Regions from separate parts of the Exiguobacterium sp. s102 genome, predicted to be linked through region 2. Evidence: riboswitches for the same ligand, from Rfam matches in the RefSeq annotation. Region 2 holds a riboswitch; each other region holds the start of a gene.

Region 1 (7,473 bases), on a different contig from region 2:
GATCATGCGAGACGATGATGACAGCGCCCGGATAACTGTTTAAAAATTGTTCGAGCCATTCGATTGCTGCGAGATCGAGGTGATTCGTCGGTTCGTCGAGAATCAACAAGTCTGGTTCCACCAGCAGCATCCGGCCGAGGCAGATTTTCGTTTGTTCGCCACCACTTAATTGAGAAAAGGGACGTGTCAGCAAGGCATCGAGGTGGAGTCCGTTAATCATGCGCTGGATTTTCGAGTCGAGCAGGTAACCGTCCTGTTGTTCGAATTGTTCGGTCACACGCGTATACTCATTTAGCACATCGTCCAGGTGGTCAGCACTTGCCATTTGTTGTTCAAGCTGATGCATCGTCGTCCGTAAGGCGACGATTTGGGCAAATGCGGTCCAGAGAACATCAAGGCCCGTCAATTCTTCTGCGAACTGTGGAATTTGAGCCAAATAACCGATGGAAAGTCCTTTTTTGAGATAAAGGGTTCCGCTGTCCGCTGTTTCGAGTTGCGCGATTAAACGCAGTAACGTGGTTTTTCCGGTTCCGTTTCGACCGATCAATCCGATGCGGTCAGCTTGCTTAAGATAGAGCGAGACATCGGTTAAGACGGATGCTCCCCCAAATTGTTTTGTCAGGTGTTGGATGTCGCAAATCATGATCAGTAACTTCCTTTCATGCGCATCAAAAAACGGAGAACGCAAATAGCGCTCTCCGTTTACCGTAAAAGGTGCGCTTTGCTTTATTTTTCAGATGGATGTTCCTAAGAAAAGGGCAGACTCGTCCTTTAGAACGCCATTTCATGAAAAATCGCGCGCAACAGATAAAGTTGTTCCATCAACCATTGCTTACACGCAGCAAAACCCATCTTTTACACCACCTTTTCGTTTCGATAAAGTTAGTTTACCATGTTTTGAACTGAAAATGAAATCGTTTTCAGTTACTTGAACAGTCCGGAAATCGAGTTAAAGAACTTACTTAAGCCGTCAAACAGTTTTGCAAAAAATCCTTTCGTTTCTTCGGAGGTCGCGAACGCGTGGATATCTTGCCCGGCACCCTTTAATCCGGTCTCGATTTGTCCCCAGTTCAAGTCAGCTTTCTCCATTTGACTGAACAATGACGTCAACCGCTCCATTTGGGCGTCCGACAACTGGATGTTGTTATTTTGAATGACTTGGATGATGACATTCTCGATATCGACTTTGGTTTTCGGCTTTTGTTTGGCGATCTCTGCTTTGATTTCATTCATCAGTTCGGCGACTTTGTCCGTCCCGACCGTTTTTCCGACATCGGAAGTGACCGATAACTCTTGTTGGGCTAAATCTTTTCGTTCATCCGTCAATTTAATGCCGGTCTCAGCCGACGTTTGATCGTATGCTTTCATGATCCCCGTCAAAGCAGAGGTCCCGGTGACTTTATAAGGGGAAGTGATTGTGATGTCGGCGTCCGTTACGCCTGCAGTGACGAGCGCGTTCAAGTACATGTCTTTTGTTACCCAGGTAATGTTTTCGATCGCGACAGATAAACCGTCGCCTTTTTCAGCGAGTTCGATTTTTGCGGAAGAGTACATATTGCCGCCGAGTTGCGATTGGGGAACGTTTTTCCCTAAATATTTTTCTTCATCCGCTGCCGTGGCGATGACGGGCGTAATGCCTTCCGGCGCATTCAATCGGGCGAGTACCCAGGCTTTATCCTTTGCCCCGAGCGATTCACCAAGCGTGATGATTGTTTTATCGACGACTTGCTCTGCTGAAGCAGCAGTCGGTAGAAGTAAACTTGTCGCTAAAAGCGTCGTGGTCATGATTTTTGTTGCTTTATTCATAGTATAAATCCTCCGAGTATAGTAGGTAGTATCAGGTGCTAATTTCATTGTAAGTGACGTCTTCCAGAACGGAATCGGTCTTGAGGCGGAATGAACCGCCCACCTCGTGTCCCTAATCCTATACTACATTTCATTTAAAATCCTGATCATGTGACTGAAAAAATGATATAGTGAAGAGGAATTAAATAATGACCACTAGGGGAGTCGGTAGGCCGACTGAGACGACGAAGACGTTCGGACCCTTTGAACCTGATTAAGTTTGGACTTACGGAGGGAAGTGGCGTGAATATCTCTCTTGTTGTCTCTTCACGTCATGCCCTGTTCGTAGGGTGTGGCGTTTTTTGATTCAACAAAAGGGGGAATTAGGTTGAAATTCAGTCAAGAAATTCGGCAAGCCGCAAAAACATATTGGGACAGCAGTTTTTCCCATCCATTCGTCACAGGCATTGGTGACGGGACGTTACCGCTCGAAAAATTTCGACATTATGTCATGCAGGATGCGTATTACTTAAAACATTTCGCAAAAATTCAAGCCCGGGCCGCCTCAAAGGCAACGGATTTTGCGACGATCGCGGAACTCGCGGAACATGCGACATCGACCTATGCGGCTGAGCTATCACTCCATCAATCGTTTTTTGAACCGCTCGCTATTACGGAAGCGGATTTAGCAGCGTTCGAACCGGCACCGACTGCGTATGCCTATGTCTCACATATGCATCATGCGAGCGAGGGGACACTCGGGGAAACGATTGCAGCGATTTTACCGTGTTACTGGCTTTATTATGAAGTCGGACAACAACTGTTGACGAAGTCACCGGCGTCACCGATTTATCAACAGTGGATTGCAACATACAGCTCGGAATGGTTCGAACGGGTCGTCTTTGAACAGGTCGACCGGCTGGATGCTTTGGCGGCGCAAGCGACTGAAGCAGAACGGGAACGGATGAAACACCATTTCGTCAGAAGCTGTTATTACGAATTGATGTTTTGGGAAATGGGCTGGACGGAAGAAACGTTTGAACGTCTCTTTACACAAGTTACGCGTCAACCAAAAGTAACGAAACGATAAGTACAGCTTTAGCCGCTGTTGATCAGCGCGATCAGACGGCAGACTGCACAAAACCTGAGCAATTTTCAGCTTTCGTAAAGAAAGTCATGGCAATCGCTCAGGTTTTTTTGTTGGTGGATTACAGGCATGATGAAAATTCTGGTAAGGAAATCAGCTGTACCGTTCAATCAAATCGTTTAATTGTTGTTTGACGGCGTTTCGGTCCATCAAATCGTGGTTCGATAAGGATAGCTTCGTCATCGTCTCATCCGCACCCGCCATCTCACTGAAGAGCGAACCTAAGTCGTGGGCACGACGGTCGATTTGCAAGACGATGTCGATGCCGGTACGGTCTTGGAGCATGATGAGTTCGACTTCATCGAGTTTATGGGCGAAGTACGTATTGCGTGCCGAATACTCGAGTTCCTGGGCGATCGGTAAATCCTTCCGGTAACGCCCGGGAAGTTTTTCCGTGTCCGCTTTCTTGAGTCGGAAGCCAAGTTCTTCCATCGCTTCTAAGATAACGGATTGGAGGTCATTGGCTTGGACGATGATGGCGTCCCGGTCTGACGGATCGACCGCCTGGGCGATATCGAGACCCGTTTCAATCCATGACTTCGATTGACTGACCGAGAGCGGCGTATTGAATGGTACTTGAAGCGTAAACGGAATTTCGCGTTCGACACCTGCTTCAATCGTAAAGGCGGCTTCGTTTAGCGAAAAACGATCGAGTGTGAACGTCGTAAATGTCGTGCTGTCCCTGACTTCTTCTTTATATTGTGTATTAAACGCTAAATAAATCCGATCGATTTCTTGGTCGACATTGCCGCCTTTAATATGGACGGTTCCGTGAATCTGTCCGCCTGGCTCACAGCGTTCGCTGTCGAGTCGTGTATCGACTGTGGCGGCACCGATTCCGATTTGTGATAAAAGTTTTTTGAACATCGTTCGTTCCTCCTTTAATGATGAAGCTACCTTACTTGTCGAATAGGGTGGAATTTGCTACAGTTTCGAAAGAACAATCAGAAAAGGACGGGACTACAGTGGAATTACACCAAGTAAAAGAATTACTCACTCAAAAGCTCGAGGCTGCTGCTCTCGTGCATGCAACGATTAGTGGTCCGCGCCAAAAGTCGAATGATCTTCGAAGAATCAAACTAAAACCGATTCTATTGAAAGATACGTATGCAATCCAGTTAGAGTTTCAATATGAACGGATAATTAAACACGAAAATTTGTCGGTTGATGAATTTTTAGAACGACTCGACGGATTGATGGAGGAATTCCGTCAATTTTTATTCCGTTTCGAGACGGAAGAAGTTCAGTTCCAGTTATCCAAAAAAATGAAAGTATCGTTAAAAACAACGCAACAGTCACCCCTGCAAGCAGAACTGTCGCATAACCGTAAAAAAAGTCATCTCCTTGAAGATGGTGTCGTCGTTCCGTTTTTAGTCCGACTCGGTGTCATGACGGAAGACGGACAAGTCAAACGGCAAAAGTACGATAAATTTAAACAAATCAATCGGTTCCTGGAGTTCGTCGAAGATAGTATTTCCGCGTTACCGACAGACCGAACGTTACGGATTCTTGATTTCGGTTGTGGAAAATCGTACTTGACGTTTGCCTTGTATCATTATTTAAGTGTCGTCAAAGGCTTCGACTTGAAAGTGACCGGACTTGATCTCAAAAAAGAAGTCATCGAAGAATGTACAGCGATTGCGCGCGATCTCGACTATACGAATCTCGAGTTTCGTGTCGGGGACGTCCATGATTATAACGAAGATACAGAGGTTGACTTAATGGTGACGCTTCATGCCTGTGACGTCGCAACGGATGTTGCACTTGCCCGCGCCGTTGATTGGAATGCGTCTGTCATCTTAAGTGTCCCGTGTTGTCAAAAAGAACTCAATCGTCAACTCGACTGTTCACCACTCGACGTCATGTTGCAACACGGGCTGATTCAAGAGAAGTTCGCTTCGCTTGCGACGGATTCGATCCGTGCCGAAATCTTGACGCTCGTCGGTTACGAGACACAATTGCTTGAATTCATTGATTTAGAGCATACACCAAAAAATGTCTTGATTCGTGCGTATAAAAATGACCGTCAGCCGTCGGAAGAAAAAATTGACCGTTACGTCGCCTTCCGTGATCTACTACATGCGAAACCATATTTGGCGCAAGAATTAAGCGGCAGACTTGGACAGATTTCATCTAAACTCGTACAATAAGGAAGAGAACGAATAAGGGAGGAATTAGACCGATGGATTTCCAAATGTATTTTGAAGACGTCGTCCAGACAGCACGTAAAGAAGCGGCAGCTGCTGGTTTTGAAGAATTAACGACAGCTGAAAGCGTCGATGACGCGATGAAGCGTGAAGGATTGACACTTGTCCTTGTCAACTCAGTATGTGGATGTGCAGGTGGGATTGCTCGCCCGGCAGCTGCTTACGTCAATCGAATGGAAGGCGTGAAGCCAGATCATTTCGTAACGGTGTTTGCGGGACAAGACCGTGAAGCAACGGACCGGGCACGCGAGTACTTTGAAGGGTATCCACCTTCATCACCATCATTCGCTTTGATGCAAGATGGCAACATTCTTTCGATGGTTGAACGTTTCGACATCGAATCGTTTACTGCAGAAGAAGTTGTTGAAAAATTAGAGTCATTGATTGAAATTTACGCATAAGTGAATCAACTGGAGCCGTGTTTCTTAATTGAAACACGGCTCCAGCATGTATACAAACGCTTATGAAGAGTGAACATGCGACATCTAGGTGCGATCCATTCGCTTTTCGCGGTTCTAAAGCGATTCAAGACAGATTGCGCTCTAAACCGTCTGCATGTCTGGATTTCCTTCACGGTATTTCCTAAAGAGCGTCACGTTTCGTTGACTCCTACGGGAAAAAGTGCGTTTTTAACGCACTTTCAGAGGCAGGCAAGACCCTGCTCGTTGTCCATTAGGACCAAGGAGCAACGGCTTGCGCCTCGCCCGAGGAAAGCAACGAAAAAAACGCTTTTATCGCCCAATGGCACTTTGACTACAGTCTAGAGCCGTGTTTCTTAATTGAAACACGGTTTTAATTTGTCGTGAAAGTGAGTGTGCGCGAAAGAGATGTTTTTTTAGCAGTCCCCCTGAAGCAGAGGCCGACTTATTGAAAGAGCAATGAAAAAAGAAAGACGAATCGAATCAATAGCATCCCCTTTTTCGAGTTAGAAAGTACCCATGATTAAAATCCGAGGATAGCAATAAAAATGTAAGCGGATTCAAAAGTGGTTATTTACTCATGTTTTGTATAAAAAGAATCGATTTATGCATTATTACGAGATAATTATACTTTACAATGAATAAATATTCGTATATCCTAAAAGTAATAAATCGGATCAGAGCTATTTAGTATTGAATTAGAAAAAAACATAAGTCATACTATTGTTAAAGTTCTGACAATTGAGCGTTGGAAGGGGAATTTATTCATGAAAAAATTAGTAGCAACGGCAATGGCAGGCATTCTCGCACTTACGATGGCAGCATGTGGTGCATCAGATGATTCATCAGGCGGTTCAAGTGATGACAGTAAAGTATTAACGATGGGAACGTCAGCAGATTACTTCCCGTTTGAATACATCGATACGGCGAAAGGGGACGACATCGTTGGATTTGATGTCGCAATCGCAAAAGAAGTTACAAAAAACCTCGGTTATGATTTGAAAATTGAAGACATGGAGTTCGGTAGCTTACTCGGAGCACTCAGCTCAGGTCGGGTTGATTTTGTCATGGCAGGAATGACACCGACAGACGAGCGGAAGAAAAACGCTGATTTCACAGATGTTTACTTCGAATCAAAGAACCTCGTCATGACAAAAGACGAAGCGATTAGTTCGGAAGATGAACTGAAAGGTAAAAAAATCGGCGTCCAACTTGGATCGATTCAAGAAGGCATTGCAAAAGATCGTTATAAAGACAGCGAAGCCGTCTCGTTGAATAAAATTCCGGAAATCATTCAAGAACTCAATACGGGTCGGATTGATGCGCTCATCATCGAAGATGCTGTAGCGGTCAAATACATGGATCAAGACGAATCGTTAAAAACGTATGAAATTAAAGAAGACGGACCGACGGGTTCAGCCGCCGCTTTCAAAAAAGGCGACAAGATGCGTGACGAGTTCAACAAAGAGTTGAAAAAGATGATCGATGCGGGTGAAATCGACAAACTTGCAGAAGAATGGTTCCAAAAAGAAGCAAAATAAGAGAAGCACATAGGGGTGGGGGTAAACCCATCCCTTTTGCGCGACGTTAGGAGTTTGGTTATGATAGACTTTACAAAGATTCAAGATTCAATCCCATATATTCTGCAAGGGATTCCAGTTCTGTTCCAAGTCGTGCTCGTCGCTGCCGTCGCAGGGATGTTGATCGGAATCATCGTGGCAGCCCTTAAAATTACGAAAAGCAAATTCATTCGCTTCATTGGACACGCGTATACGGCAGTCTTTCGTGGAACACCCTTGATTTTGCAACTGGCAATCATTCACTTCGGTTTACCGCAACTGACAGGTTACGTCACGACAGGCTATCAATCCGCTGTCATCGCCTTTTCATTAAACTCGGGTGCTTACATCTCGGA
Region 2 (7,473 bases):
GATTCATTTAGATAAAGTCCGTTGATTGCTTTGAGTGTAAATATGATAGCAAAACCGATGAATACCCCAGCAAGCATGGCACGAACTAAATATTCGAGTGGACGCATTTGTAGCATTTTAGTTGATTTAACCGCTTTATTTCTTAGCCCTTCTAATGCTTCTACTTCATTCATTGTAGAAACCTCGCTTTCTTCTTGTTCAACACTTCACAATGTTTGTTCACTTATTATCATACTTCCATCTTATAAGATGTTCAACCCCTGCCTACCCCTTATTTAAGGTTTTTACGAAAGAATGACATGTAAACGATACCATTGTGTCAAGTTTGTGAAAAAAGCTTTTTCTTGCTAGATACAACTACTTTACGGGTATATTTTGAGTTGTGAACGGAAGTATTCTAGAAAGGATTTTCGTCTTGATTCAACTAATACATAGTCGTCAATAACTACACGATTAAAGCGGTTAGTGGACGTCGAAGCTCGCTCAATATCGCGTGGTGTATACCCTTCAAAATCATTACGCGTGATTTTAATTTGAAGGATTGATACAGGATCCGTATATTGAATTTCAACTGTCATTACATTAGGAATCGCTAAAAAAAGAGCCAGCGTATGGTGCATGACGAGTTGCGAAAATCGACTTTTGATAAAAGAGGGTGTAGACGGATCAATCCATTCATGATTTGTCCCGACCCATTCTTTTCTGGATTTACCCGTCACTTCATAACGTAAGGAGACGGTAGTCCCTTCAATCTTTACTTGTTTAAGTGCGTCTGAAAATGGAAATCGTTCAATAAATCCTGTCATTGCATTTGTATTTGTAACCGATGTTCCGACATATCGGGTGACCAGTGCTCCATCACGCCACTTATTGTCAGGGGATTCCTTCGAGTAATGCAACATAAAAACGGAACCTGCGCTTAATCCAATGAGCGCACAGCATAAAAATAAAAGGATTTTTTTCAATTCACTCAATTCCTTTCGACCCGCGTCACATTTTTTTTACGATATTTTTCAGTTGAGGGGTTGAATTTAATGCTATATAGGCGTACTCTTGCAGGCAGATACTTTACAAAGGAGGAGCATGAGGATTTCTCATCAATCACAATGAAGACTAAACAAACGAGCAAGAAAAAACGAACAGAAAAAATCAGTTTCCTTTTAATCGGTACACTTCTTTACTCCCTTTATATCAGCCTTTTATTATCTCCAAATGACATTGGATCTGGCGGCATCATGGGAATCACACTTATTTTCCAAGAGTTGTTCAATACGCCTATCGGACTGACCCAACTTGTCTTGAATATCCCGCTTTTCTTACTTGGTTTTCGCTTCTTAAGAAAACGATTCATGCTACTTTCAGGAATTATCGTCCTTATTTCTTCATTTTTAATTGATTGGATTCCAACACAAGTGGTTCCTGAGTCATTAAACGATCCTCTCGTCGCCTCCATTTTTGCAGGGTTAGTTTCCGGACTCGCAATGGCATTAATCTTCTTTGGCGGCGCTTCGACAGGTGGACTCGACATCCTCGGAAAGTTCTTTTATGCCCGCTTTCATAACTGGCCGCTCCCGCGTATTTTTTTAATGCAGGATTTAGTGATCTATATCTTAGTTTGGCTAGTCTTCGACTTAAAACATGTTATGTATGCATTAATTATGAGCTTCGTTCGCGCCAAGGCGTTGCAAACGGTCTATAGTTTTTACTCTGCTTCTAAACAATGTATTATCATTTGTGAAAAAGCAGATGAAATCAACGACGTCATCACAAAAGAACTTGGTCGTGGTGTCACGATTCTCGATGCGCGCGGTGGCTATTCCAACCGGACAAAGAAGATGGTTTATGTCGTCGTACAGAATAATGAAATCGTTCGTCTTCAGGAAATTGTTTCTTCTGTCGAACCTAATGCCTTCGTCACCTTCTCTGAGATTCATACCGTCTTCGGAAATTACAAAGAACATTCCTACTCTTTTTAAATGAACCGCACACGATGAAACGACACCCCCCTGTCATGAGGTGGGTTGTTTTTTGTAAACAAAGGCTGACCCATCATATACGTCTACGTTTGGTATCGCTTCAGGTTTCATCTCAAAATATAAAACGATTGGATCCCCGTAACCAAAAGATGTTCCCCTAAAAAATAGATAACTCTTCACTTTTTGGGAATTAGTGGTTAAGCTAATGACATTACCAGTTAGCTTACGAAGGAATGATTGCATGAATAAACTTTGGCGCTACCGCATTTCTCTCATTCTTTTAGTCAGTTTGTTCGCTTCGATTCCTCTCATCTATGCCTTGACAGGTTATCGTACCATTTCAAAAATGACAGAAGAGATGCACGCCCATAACATCCCGATGATTAAACAGGTCGACCAACTCGTCGAATACAATCGGGATCGGGCAAATGCCGTTCGCGGCCTATTGCTCTATGAAGACGACCGCTACATTGAACAATACTACTTCTGCACGACCAAAATTCATGATTTACGCCGTGTGCTCAATGCTTCGAACGAAACACCTGTACCGATTAAAGATTTATTGGTCCGTAACAATGCATGGGAAAAAGAAATCGAAACCGTTTTCAGCCTTTATGAAACAAACGGTTCACAGGCAGCTACCGCTTTAGCGAAACAATCGACGCAGACCACGCAGACCATTCTTGAAGATCTTGCTCAAGTTAAAGATCAATTGTATACCGAATTAGATCAAGAACTCGAAAATACGGCGCTCGTGACAGCATCCTATAAACGGATGTGCTTTAGTCTATCCATTTTAGCCTTTCTACTCATCAGTGTGACCATCACGTTCTTCCATCGAATCAAATAATCTGTTGTTTCATACGATTAGCTTCGTGAAAAAGCTAAAAAACGCACCGCAGTTCTTTATCGGACTGCGGTGCGTTTTTTATATTTTTCTCAAGAAGAAGCCTTTCCTTCATTCACATGCTCCATTGCCAAATGAACTAACGACGAGACATGATGGTCATCAAGTGAATAATAGACAACTTTTCCTTCTTTACGATATTTGACGAGACCTTGTTTCAATAACGTTCTTAAGTGATGCGAAGCCGTCGCAATCGAACAATCAACTGATGCCGATACGTCACAAACACAAAGTTCTCGCTCGACCGTCAATGCATAAGCGATTCGTAGACGCGTTGCGTCCGATAACACTTTAAACAATTTCCCAATCTCAAGCGTCGGGATTTTCTCAACGGCATGACCAATTTCAGTCGCACGTTTTTTATCGATCGCAATCGTCTCACAGCGTGGTGCCTCCACTGTCTTCACCTCTCCTCCAAACTATTGCACCATCCTAAAACAACAAATGCAAGTAAGATGACTACGATGATTCGCGAGGTGAAGATTCATTTCCGATGTTTTTTTTGGATTGTACGAAAAACTGCCCATCCCCCTAATCGATTCCCGATATCCCAAACGATTCGATTAGTATCGACAGCCCGTACACCGATATCGATGATACTTGTATTTCGCAATCGCTCCTTATATCGATTCGATAGGAAGCGTGGTAACGGTACTTGTAACATCACTCGATAAAATAAATCCAGGTGTGTATGGCCCCAGATTTCCGTAGCGATGGATGCCGTTTTAATCAACAGCGGCCGTTTATATCGTTGTTGGTGTTTGTTTTTTAACAAAACCGCCAATTCAAATGCATAACGATTCGGATAGGGAAACAATTTCCAACCTAAATGATACTTTCCACGGTTGTCGATTCGAATGATTTGTGGTTCGATTCGATACCGAATCCAGCCTCCCCGAAAGCGAATGACTTGCCATTTCACGTACATCACCTCTTCAGTGATTATACCCGGTCTGATACTATTTGACGCGCAGTCTGAACCGCCTCTTTGAACTCTCGTGCCGCACGTTCAATATCTGGTGCTGCGAATAAGGCAGAGACGACGGCATATCCTTCAAGCATCTCGAATAAGTCGGGCACCACATGATGTGTGATTCCACCAATCCCGACGAGAGGAAGGGAAACAGCCCGGCGAATCGCCCGGAGTGTTTCGTTTGTCATCTGACTCGCATCGTCTTTTGTCGCCGTTGGATAGAGCGACCCTACGCCAAGATAAGTTGCCCCGTCTTGCTCTGCTTCGATTGCCTGTTCAACGGTTGAAACAGAAACCCCAATCGTGGCTTCCGGTAACAGCTTACGTGCTTCCTTCAAAGGGATGTCCTCTTGCCCGATATGCAGACCTGCACCGACGATTTGTGCGATATCAATCCGGTCATTGATGATGAGTGGGACGCCGTAACGAGACATCATTTTCTTCAAGTCACTCGCTTGTTCGAGAAATTCTTTCCCTTGCGCCTGCTTTTCACGAAGCTGGACCATCGTCGCGCCACCTTTTATTGCTGCTTCGACCGCATCAATCAAGGCAACGTCCGGGTGAAAGCGCCGATCTGTTACCGCATAAACCGTGTAATCATTCTCCACTGGTCAATACCCCTTTCAAACTTTCTTCTGTAGTCAAGCTGATTGCGTTGAACAACCCCATCCGGAAATCACCAAGTCCCGCTGCTTCATCTGCGACTTCACCCGCTTTTCCCATTAAATACGTCCCATAGGTCGCTGCTTCGAATGCATCATACCCTGCTCCAAGTAGGGTTCCGATGAGCGATGCCGTCATGCAACCTGTCCCTGTAATGTGTCCGAGTCGTGGCGTTCCTACGGTTAGTTTTACTTGTCGCTTGCCGTCTGTAATGAAATCAACCGGTCCCGTTACGACGAGAGTCGTCCCGAGCCGTCCAGCAAACTCATGGACGACTTGAAAATCTAATGTCTCTCCGGAAGCGACATCGACTCCTTTTGAACGTCCGACTTGACCGATGAGCGTCTTGATTTCAGAGACGTTCCCCTTAATGACCGTAAAATGAATTGCTTCGAGTAACTCTTTCGTGAATTGTGTCCGAAGTGTCGTCGCCCCCATTCCGACTGGATCTAAAATAATCGGTTTCTTCAATCGGTTAGCCGTTTGACCTGCCAACAATTGCGACGCTCGTGAAGCTGCGTTCAATGTCCCGATATTGATAACGACAGCATCTGCATGTCCAACCATTTCCTCGACTTCTAGGATATCTTCCGCCATGACAGGTGAACCCCCGAGCGCAAGGGTCATATTGGCACACTCATTAATCGTGACCGCATTCGTTAAATGATGAATTAATGGTTTTTTATCATGAATGGTTGTAAGCATCCGTTTCCCTCCAAATGTCATAAAAGTGATGTGTCGGTCCGATTCCGTTCCCTAAGGCAAATCCATGCCGGATTGCTTCAGTTACGTACCGTTTAGCATAAATCACGCTATCCTTCAGGGAATCTCCCAGCGCAAGACGTGCCGCAATCGCGGAAGACAATGTACATCCAGTACCATGTGTATGCTGGCGTTTTAATCGTGCCTCCTGAAACAGATGATGCATCCCTTCCGTGTATAAAATATCCGAGGCATCCGTACTTTCAAGATGACCGCCTTTTAACAGGATAGCGATATCTCGTTTTTGTGCGAATTCCGTCGTCGCCAGCTTCATTTCATCAATTGTCGAAATCGCTTGCCCTAACATGCGTTCCATTTCCGGAATATTCGGGGTCGTCAAGGTTGCAAGCGGCATTAAATGCTCCATTAATGCTTGTTCAGCATATTTCCTTAACAGCGCATGCCCCCCTTTTGCGACCATCACGGGGTCTAAGACGACTGGTCCCTGATAATGTTTCAAACATTTGGCAATGACTTGAATCGTTTTTTCATTCGAGACCATCCCAATTTTAACGGCATCTACACGAATATCGCTAAAAATCGAGTTCAACTGGGCTTCGACAAGCGTTGGTGATACATCTTCAACTGCTTGTACGCCTAACGTATTTTGCGCTGTGATAGCAGTAATTACACTCATACCGTAAACCCCAAGAGCAGAAAAAGTTTTTAAGTCGGCTTGAATTCCAGCTCCACCACTAGAGTCTGATCCAGCAATCGTCAGTACATGTTTCATCGATAGACCTCACTTTCTATGAGAGCACAAGGAGAAAGCGGAACGAAAAAAAGCGCCGTCCGCTGTAAAAAAGCAGACGACGCCATGAAAAACCAACGAGTGTGGTCACTTATTCATGTCTTCAATCTCAACTTTCCTACGCTGGTATTATCCAGATCAGGTGATAGGGTCGAAAACAGAATGGTTTTCCTCTCAGCCAGATTCCTCCAGCTCCCCTAGTTGCTCATGATTTAAATTTCTCTTTCACTGTAGCATAGCGCCATAAAAAAAACGAGCCGAAGCTCGTTTTTATAAGTATGCTAATGGATTAACTGTGTTAGCTGGTCCTGTCGCACTGTATTGGTAACCACCAATATGCAATTCAAAATGAAGATGTGCGCCCGTCGAGTTTCCCGTATTTCCGAGCGTACCGATTTGTTGCCCTTGCGAGACCGTTTGTCCAGCATGAACTGATAATGAATTCATATGCGCGTAAACTGTTGTATACACTTTCCCATTCAAGAAATGTGAAATCATCACGTGATTTCCGTACGGTCCACCGCTTCCTGCTGTGATGACCGTTCCTGAAGCTGCTGCGACGATTGATGATCCGACTGACCCTCTAAAGTCGACACCATTATGGAAAGTATACCCATTCGCACCACTCGCTGGTCCGAATCCTTGTGAAACACTTCCTGACGCAGGGCGAACGAACTGCGCCGAACCACTCGGAACACTAGCGACTGGCGTAGCACTTACGACCTTCTTAGACGTCCCGGCGTTGTTTTTTTCCGCCACCTCCGCCGCCTTTTCCGCTGCCGCTTTTTCAGCTGCTGCCTTTTCCGCTGCTGCTTTAGCTGCTGCCTTTGCTGCCGCAATCGCACGTTCTTGCGCTTCTAATGTCGCTTGAAGTTCTTTCGCATTCAGAAGTTTTGTCGTAAATTTTGTTTTACCTTGACGTAATTTTTTTAAGGTTGCACTACGTGCTTTCATTTGCTGTTTGAGTTCCTTTTTTTGAACCAAAAGGGCTTCTTTTTCTTTCACTCGCTCTTCCTTTTTATCCACAAGCGTCGCTTTAGCATCAGCTAATTTTTTTTGCGTTTCAAGGTAAGCAGAAATCATCTTGTCATCTTGTTCAGCAATTTTTTTCCCTGCCATCACACGACTAAAGAGATCGCCAAGATCTTTCGAACCAAAAATGACTTCTTCCCATTTAATCGAATTCCCATCATTTTCTTGAAGCACACGAAGGCGGTCTCCTAACAGCTCTTCCTGGCGTTTTAACATTTCTTCATAATGGATAATGTCTGCCTCAAGCTCTTCAATTCGTTCATTCAACTGACGAATCTGTTTATTTTTTTCTGAGACACGAAAAATATTTTCATTGATTGCTGCATCAATCGCATTGATTTGACGTTGCTCTTTTGAAATTTTAGATTCTTGTTTTTTGATTGATTTTTCTAGTTTACGTTGTTCAGCT
Region 3 (7,473 bases), on a different contig from region 2:
GCTGATGAAAAACAGGAGGAACACGAGGGTCAATTCCAATGTCGTCCACGAGACGTCCGTGTCCTGCATCAGTTCGACGAACGCCTGATAATCGGCAGACTTCTCGATTTGTTGGACGAGAACGGTCATGACACCGAACAGGACGAGAAAACCAATACAAGCGAGTCCTATACCAAACAAGATATTGCGTAACATATGCGAGCGTTCCTTTCGCTGTTGCCTCCGCTCCATAAAAGCGCCTCCCCTTGACTAGATTGTTTGTATAGTTATTCCTGTTCCAGGTGATTTGAAAACGAATCTTCTGCAGTAAATACAAAAAGTAGCCCGTTCATGACGAACGGGCTACTTCCCAGACGCCGAACTCCGATTGGCAGGAACGCTTACTTTACGATTTTTTTCACGTCCGACTGCCCCACCTGAGCTAAACCAAAATGTTCCCGAAGCGTAGTCCCTTGATAGGCTTCTCTAAACAACCCTCTTTTTTGCAGTTCAGGAACGATCAGGTCTACAAAATCCTCTAAGCTTGACGGGAGTGACGGCGGCATCAGATTAAATCCGTCTGCGATACCCATTTCAAACCACAGCTCCATCTGATCGACGATTTCTTCCGGTGTACCTATCAGTGTCAGGTGTCCCCCACCAGCTGCCAGATAACCTAACAGTTCTCTTAGCGTAGGCTTTGTATCATCGATGATTTCAAGAATCGTTTTATAGCGTCCGACCGGTCCTGAAAACGCATCGACAGGCGGTAAGGACGGCACCGCTTTGTCAAGATCCCAATCAGAACAGTCCTGTTGCAAAAAGAAACTCAGTTGCTTCAAGGCATTCGCGACCGGTAATTTCTCATCCAGTTCGGCTTTCTTCGCCAGCGCCTCTTCCCGGGTTCGACCGACGTATGTAACCAATCCTGGAAAGATTTTAATCTGCCGCTCCGGTGACTCACTTTCTTTGATTTGTGTCTGTAGACTTTCCCGGAATGCTTTCGCTTGCTTTACATTCCACGACACCGAATAGACGGCATCCGCGTGCTTTGATGCAAGTGCAATCCCTTGGGCAGATGCACCCGCCTGCATCGCCACCGGCTTCCCTTGAGGACTACGCGGTGTAGACGAAGGACCTTTTACGTTGAAGTAGGTCCCGCTATGATGGATCGGTTGAATCTTTTCAGGATCAATTAACCGGTTGTCCGTCCGGCTCGAAAGGAAATCAGCTCGATCCCAGGATAAAAATAATTTTTCCATTACAGATGCAAATTCATCCGCCTTTTGATACCGTTCGTCCCTTGCAGGGAGCGCATCCATACTATGGTTTAACGCTTCCCAGTCCGTCATCGACGTCACCAGGTTCCAGCCGACACGCCCGTTCGTCACGTGATCAAGGCTTAACAGTTGTCTCGCCGCTGTATACGGATTTGAAAACGTACTCGATATCGTTGAAACTAACCCGATATGGCGGGTTACTTGAGAAATAGCGGTTAAATTGATTACAGGATCGAGCCAAAAGGCCGGTAGTTCAGTTGCGTTTGCAGCAGGAAAAGATTGATTGTCAGCAAAAAATACAGCATCCAGGCAGCCCGCTTCCGCTAGTTGAGCCAATCGCTGATAATAACCGCTCTCCCCGATTTCTTCAATCGCAGAATCCGGCATTAACCATGCCGCTTGATGATGGCCACAGCCGTACAATAAAACACCGATGTTTAACTGCTTCGTTTTCGTCATCTTTAGGTCCCTGACTCCTTTCTCCTGAGCGCTGACATCAGTTCATCGTCAATCCGCCATCTACGGTTAGATTTTGACCGGTAATGCCAGAGGCTGCTTCTGACGCTAAAAAGGCGACCAATTGCGCAACCTCTTCCGGCGTCGTCACTCTTTTTAACGGAGTTGATTGGGCAATCAATTCGAATACTTCAGCGGTCGTCACAGCACTGGCATCCGTCACTTTTAACAAGCCGCCGGAGACGACATTCACGTTTATGCCGTACTGTCCTAGCTCTGATGCAAGATTACGCGTAAAGCCGATCAACCCTGCTTTTGCCGTCGTATATTCGTGATAGGGAACTACCGGGTTTTGATACAGATTCGTGCCGATGCTGATGATGGTGCCGTTATTTCGTTCAATGAATTGCGGCAGAACACTTTGCACGACGTGGAACGCTGCTTTCAACGTGCCATCCAACTGTTTTTGATAATCTTCCCATTCCAAATCGATGAATGATTTTTGAGCGCGCGGATCGAACTTAAAATCGACTAAGGCATTATTGATTACGACATCGATTTGTCCGTAATGAGCTGTCGCTGACTGCATCAATGTCTCGACGTCTTCTCGCTTCGTGACATCCGCATACAGGGCAATGGCATGTTCTGCACCGAGCTCATTTACGAGTTCCTCTGCCGCATCCTTGCTCTTATAATAATTAATCACAACTTTAAACCCATTGTTCACCAATACTCTTGCAATCGTCGCGCCAAGTCCCCGACTGCTTCCCGTCACTACTACCGTTCTGTTCACTGTCTTCCACTCCTTCATCGTCTTTTGCAACTTAAATAGCGAAGTCGTAAACAAAAAAAGCGCAACTCTCCAAAAGGAAAGTTGCGCACGTCTAAATAATCACATAGCAAAAAACCGACAGACTGGTCTTCGCTGGTTTATTAGAGTCTACACTTCCCTACGCTAGTACGAACTAGTTCAGGTTCAAAGGGTTTGAGTATCTACTCATCTCAGTTTAGCAACACCCCTAGTGATTCTATTCAAGTTACCTTCACTTTAGCGGTCTTAGAAATATCTGTCAATAATGACAAGACAGTTTTATCGGTGTCTCTTCTGATTACGAACGAAAGCCTTGCCTCCGTCGACCGGAAGCAAGGCTCTTTTGAATTGCCATGATTTTTTTCTCTGTTATACGCCTTCGTACGCAAGCTCCATGATGTTCCGAAGTTCCGTCACGAGCGGCATTTTTGGATTCGCTGTCGTACATTGATCTTCGAATGCATCGACGGCCATCTTGTCGAGTTTTGCTTCAAAGTCGGCTTTTTTGATGCCTTGGGCTTTGAATGACATTTTGATGTTCAACTGTTGTCCGAGTTCTGTGATCGCTTGGATTAGTGATTCGACACCTTGTTCCGTTGTCGCTGCCGGTAGTCCGAGATAACGCGCGATTTCTGCGTACCGTTCATCAGCGATAAATGATTCATATTTCGGGAACGAAGCGAGTTTCGTCGGTTTCGCTGCATTGTAGCGGATGACGTGTGGCATCAGAATCGCATTCGTCCGACCGTGTGGCGTGTGGAACTCCCCACCGATTTTGTGCGCGATCGAGTGGTTAATCCCGAGGAAGGCATTGGCAAACGCCATTCCGGCCATCGTTGACGCATTGTGAACTTTTTCGCGTGCTTCGGCATCGTCACCATTCGCATAAGCGCGTGGCAAGTAGTCGAAGATCATCTTGATCGCTTTTAGCGCCAGTCCATCCGTATAGTCGTTCGCGAGGACGGAGACGAAGGCCTCTGTCGCATGTGTCAAGACGTCCATTCCGGTGTCTGCCGTGATTGATGCCGGGACCGTCATGACGAATTCCGGATCGATGATTGCGACGTCTGGTGTTAATGCATAGTCAGCAATCGGATACTTGACGTTTTTCTCTTTGTCCGTGATGACGGTAAACGGTGTGACTTCAGATCCTGTTCCGGACGTCGTCGGAATCGCGACGAACTTCGCTTTGTTACCGAGCGCCGGGAATTTATAGGCCCGTTTCCGGATATCGAGGAACTTTTGACGTAAGTTCGAGAACGTTTCGTTCGGTTGCTCGTAGAAGAGCCACATGCCTTTCGCTGCATCCATCGCTGATCCGCCACCGAGGGCGATGATCAAGTCCGGTTTGAAGTCGCGCATCGCTTGCGCTCCTGTCTGAACCGTTGCAACCGATGGATCCGGTTCGACTTGGTCGAAGATCCGGTAGCTGACGCCTGCCGGTAAGTTGCGGATGACTTTATCCGCGTAGCCGAACTCGACCATCGCTTGATCGGTGACGATCAACGCACGTGAGACATCTTGAATCGATTTCAAGTATTGGACTGAATTTTTTTCAAAGAAAATCTTTTCCGGTACTTTGAACCACTGCATGTTCACGCGTCGTCTCGCCACCTTCTTGACATTGAGTAGATGTTTCGCCGTTACGTTTTCAGAGACGGAGTTTTTCCCGTAAGAGCCGCAACCGAGTGTCAGTGATGGTGTCAATTCGTTATACAGATCACCAATCCCACCGTGTGCTGACGGGCTGTTGACGAGAATCCGGCAGGCTTTCATCCGCATTCCGAATGCCGTCATCAAGTCGTCATTCGTCGTGTGGATGACTGCCGTATGACCGAGGCCACCGATTTCAAGCATCCGTTCGGCGACATGGAACGCATCTTCCGTTGACTGGACGCTATACGCACCAAGGACAGGGCTTAGTTTTTCGTGTGAGAGTGGTTCTTCTGAGCCGACTTTTTCAAGTTCTGCGACGAGCATGACGGTGTTGCTCGGAACGTCGATGCCGGCTTTTGCTGCGATCCAGGTTGCCGGTTTCCCGACGATGTCGGCATTGACGGCACATGTATCGGTTTTGATGACGAGCGCTTCGAGACGTTTTTTCTCATCTGCTGTACAGAAGTAGCAACCGAGTGCTTCCATCTCCGCCCGGACTTCCGCGTAGATTTCCTGATCGATGATGACCGCTTGCTCCGATGCACAAATCATGCCGTTATCAAACGTTTTGGAGAGGACAAGGTCACTGACGGCACGTTTGATTTTTGCTGTTTTTTCGATGTAGCACGGGACGTTCCCCGGTCCGACACCGAGTGCCGGTTTTCCTGTTGAATAGGCTGATTTGACCATGCCGGCTCCGCCGGTCGCAAGGACCATCGCGATATCCGTGTGGTTCATCAAGACTTTTGTTGCTTCGAGTGACGGTTGTTCGACCCACTGGATACAGTCACGCGGTGCGCCGGCTTTGACAGCCGCGTCACGTAACGTTTTCGCTGCTTCGAGTGAGCAGTTTTGCGCTGACGGGTGGAAGGCGAACACAATCGGGTTTCGTGTTTTAATCGCGATCAACGCTTTGAACATCGTCGTTGATGTCGGATTCGTCACAGGTGTGACGCCACAGACGACACCGACCGGTTCTGCGATATAGGTGATGCCGTTTTGAACATCTTCTTCTAAGACGCCGACCGTTTTTTCATCACGGAGACTGTTATAGATATATTCCGTCGCAAACATATTTTTAATCATTTTATCTTCAAAGACACCACGTCCTGTTTCTTCAACGGCGAGTCGTGCCAGTTCAACGTGACGTTCGAGACCGGCAAGCGCCATGTCACGGACAATCGTATCGATTTTCTCTTGATCAAATGTTAATAATTCCTGTAATGCGGTTTGACCTTTTGCAACGATTTTATTGATCGTTTGTTCGACAGGTGATACGTCTTGTTTGATTTTTTCTTTGACAGCCATGTTAGGTTTCCTCCCTATTTTGGAACGAATCTGAGTCTGCATTTCCCTACTAAATGTTAGGAATGCCAAGCTGATATTCAATAGTTTGTGCTTTCCTTCACAAATCAATCATACCGCCTTTTTGATGATTTGTGCATGACCATCCTGTGAACTATTTCACATCATTGAAAACGTTCTCATTCTCAAAAGGTGTTGTCGGACAAGGCATCCTTTTTGAATCCCTTGCCTGTGACTTTTCTCACAGCACCTATTTTCTTTGCTTGTCTGACGGACAAAACATCGTGTAATCTATTAAAAGATACATATTTATTTGTTTTGAAGGAGGAAGTTTCATGACAATCGTCAATCAAATGCTTGCGTTCAACGAACAATTCGTCGAAGAAAAACAATACGAACAATTCATCTCGGATAAATTCCCTGATAAAAAGGTCGTGATCTTAACGTGTATGGATGCCCGCTTGACGGAACTCCTCCCGCACGCGCTCGGTCTAAAAAACGGCGATGCGAAGATCATTAAAAATGCAGGGGCCGTTCTGTCACACCCATTCGGTTCCGTCATGCGCTCGATCCTCGTCGCCTTGTACGCACTCGGGGCGGAAGAAGTCATCGTCATCGGTCACCACGACTGCGGCATGAGTACGATCGATCCGGCAAACATGATTGCCGAGATGGAAGGACGCGGCATCAATCAACAAGTCCTAAAGACACTCGAAGCATCCGGCGTCGACTTGAAGCAATGGTTACGCGGGTTCACGTCAGTCGAAGAAAACGTCAGTCATTCCGTCGGTCTGATTAAAAACCATCCATTATTACCACCGGGCACGAACGTCCACGGGCTCGTCATCGACCCGGGAACAGGGAAACTCGACCGCGTCGATTGCTAAACTTGTCCTTATATAGTAGAAAGAAGGTACGACCGACACCGGTCGTGCCTTTTTATGTTTTTTTCTTGACAGCAAAAAGAACGGTCTGTATGATACTTTAGTATAGTACAGTGATACCAAAAGAAAGCGTGGTTTTATAGTTATGTTCAATGCTGTTGTTTTAGCCGTTATCCTTTTATTTGTCTTAGCCATCTTCCGTGTCCACATCGTCCTCGCGATGGTCATCAGCGCTCTCGCCGGTGGTTTACTCGGCGGTCTTGGTTTAACGAAAACGATCGAAAGTTTCTCAGGCGGTCTTGGAGCCGGCGCAGAAATTGCCCTCAGTTATGCCTTGCTTGGTGCGTTCGCCGTCGCCCTGTCGAAAACAGGTTTGCCGGACGCCCTCGCACATAGCTTGATTGCTCGCTCAAAAGGAAGTGCCGATGCGACGTCGGTCAAGAAGTTAAAAGGGTTCATCATGTTCGCGATTTTATTACTCGCAATCAGTTCACAAAACGTCTTGCCGATTCACATCGCCTTCATTCCGATCATCATCCCGCCATTACTCGGTCTGTTTAATGATTTGAAAATTGACCGGCGCCGGATGGCCATCATCATGACGTTTGGTCTCGTCACACCGTATATGTTTTTACCAATCGGTTTCGGTGATATCTATCTCAATCAGATTCTGTTACCGAACTTACAAGAAAACGGGATGGACACCGCTGGCGCATCAGTCATCAAAGCGATGGCGATTCCGGCGCTCGGGATGTTGTTCGGATTGTTACTCGGTTTATACAATTACCGGAAACCGCGTGAATATGAGATGCGGAACATCGCACCGGACGATTACGAGATTCCTGTCGTCACGAAATCCAAATTATTACTGAGTTCAATTGTCGTCATCGCGACGCTCGTCGTCCAATTGACGACGGAATCGATGATCATCGCCGCGACGACCGGCCTCCTGCTCTTCCTCGTGTTACGACTCGTCCGCTTCAGCGAAGCAGACGATGTCATCACACGCGGTATGCGGATGATGTCGTTCATCGGATTCGTCATGATTTCAGCGAATGGCTTCTCAAACGTTTTACGTGAGACAGGTGATATCGAACCACTC

What was found. Region 2 has a riboswitch for thiamine pyrophosphate ahead of thiD (bifunctional hydroxymethylpyrimidine kinase/phosphomethylpyrimidine kinase). Riboswitches for the same ligand answer to the same signal wherever they lie in the genome.
Region 1: it holds a riboswitch for thiamine pyrophosphate, as region 2 does, so the genes downstream of both, tenA (thiaminase II) here and thiD (bifunctional hydroxymethylpyrimidine kinase/phosphomethylpyrimidine kinase) in region 2, are expected to answer to the same signal.
Region 3: it holds a riboswitch for thiamine pyrophosphate, as region 2 does, so the genes downstream of both, KNQ02_RS08090 (3-oxoacyl-ACP reductase) here and thiD (bifunctional hydroxymethylpyrimidine kinase/phosphomethylpyrimidine kinase) in region 2, are expected to answer to the same signal.

The regions. Positions count from the first base shown of each region.
Region 1 is NZ_JACSML010000002.1:322,582-330,054, forward strand. It holds gene abc-f (ribosomal protection-like ABC-F family protein) at 1-643, opposite strand, end outside; gene KNQ02_RS06700 (DUF1002 domain-containing protein) at 925-1,806, opposite strand; TPP riboswitch at 1,994-2,099, shown strand; gene tenA (thiaminase II) at 2,174-2,875, shown strand; gene KNQ02_RS06710 (sporulation protein) at 3,026-3,799, opposite strand; gene KNQ02_RS06715 (class I SAM-dependent methyltransferase) at 3,898-5,082, shown strand; gene KNQ02_RS06720 (BrxA/BrxB family bacilliredoxin) at 5,115-5,540, shown strand; gene KNQ02_RS06725 (transporter substrate-binding domain-containing protein) at 6,326-7,099, shown strand; gene KNQ02_RS06730 (amino acid ABC transporter permease) at 7,160-7,473, shown strand, end outside.
Region 2 is NZ_JACSML010000004.1:113,318-120,790, forward strand. It holds gene KNQ02_RS11620 (formate/nitrite transporter family protein) at 1-173, opposite strand, end outside; gene KNQ02_RS11625 (hypothetical protein) at 363-974, opposite strand; gene KNQ02_RS11630 (YitT family protein) at 1,107-1,976, shown strand; gene KNQ02_RS11635 (CHASE3 domain-containing protein) at 2,218-2,826, shown strand; gene KNQ02_RS11640 (ArsR/SmtB family transcription factor) at 2,916-3,290, opposite strand; gene KNQ02_RS11645 (hypothetical protein) at 3,368-3,811, opposite strand; gene thiE (thiamine phosphate synthase) at 3,826-4,464, opposite strand; gene thiM (hydroxyethylthiazole kinase) at 4,454-5,224, opposite strand; gene thiD (bifunctional hydroxymethylpyrimidine kinase/phosphomethylpyrimidine kinase) at 5,205-6,014, opposite strand; TPP riboswitch at 6,131-6,241, opposite strand; gene KNQ02_RS11665 (murein hydrolase activator EnvC family protein) at 6,303-7,473, opposite strand, start outside.
Region 3 is NZ_JACSML010000002.1:598,715-606,187, reverse strand. It holds gene KNQ02_RS08100 (hypothetical protein) at 1-231, opposite strand, end outside; gene KNQ02_RS08095 (LLM class flavin-dependent oxidoreductase) at 381-1,718, opposite strand; gene KNQ02_RS08090 (3-oxoacyl-ACP reductase) at 1,756-2,526, opposite strand; TPP riboswitch at 2,646-2,746, opposite strand; gene adhE (bifunctional acetaldehyde-CoA/alcohol dehydrogenase) at 2,896-5,490, opposite strand; gene KNQ02_RS08080 (beta-class carbonic anhydrase) at 5,823-6,374, shown strand; gene KNQ02_RS08075 (Na+/H+ antiporter family protein) at 6,517-7,473, shown strand, end outside.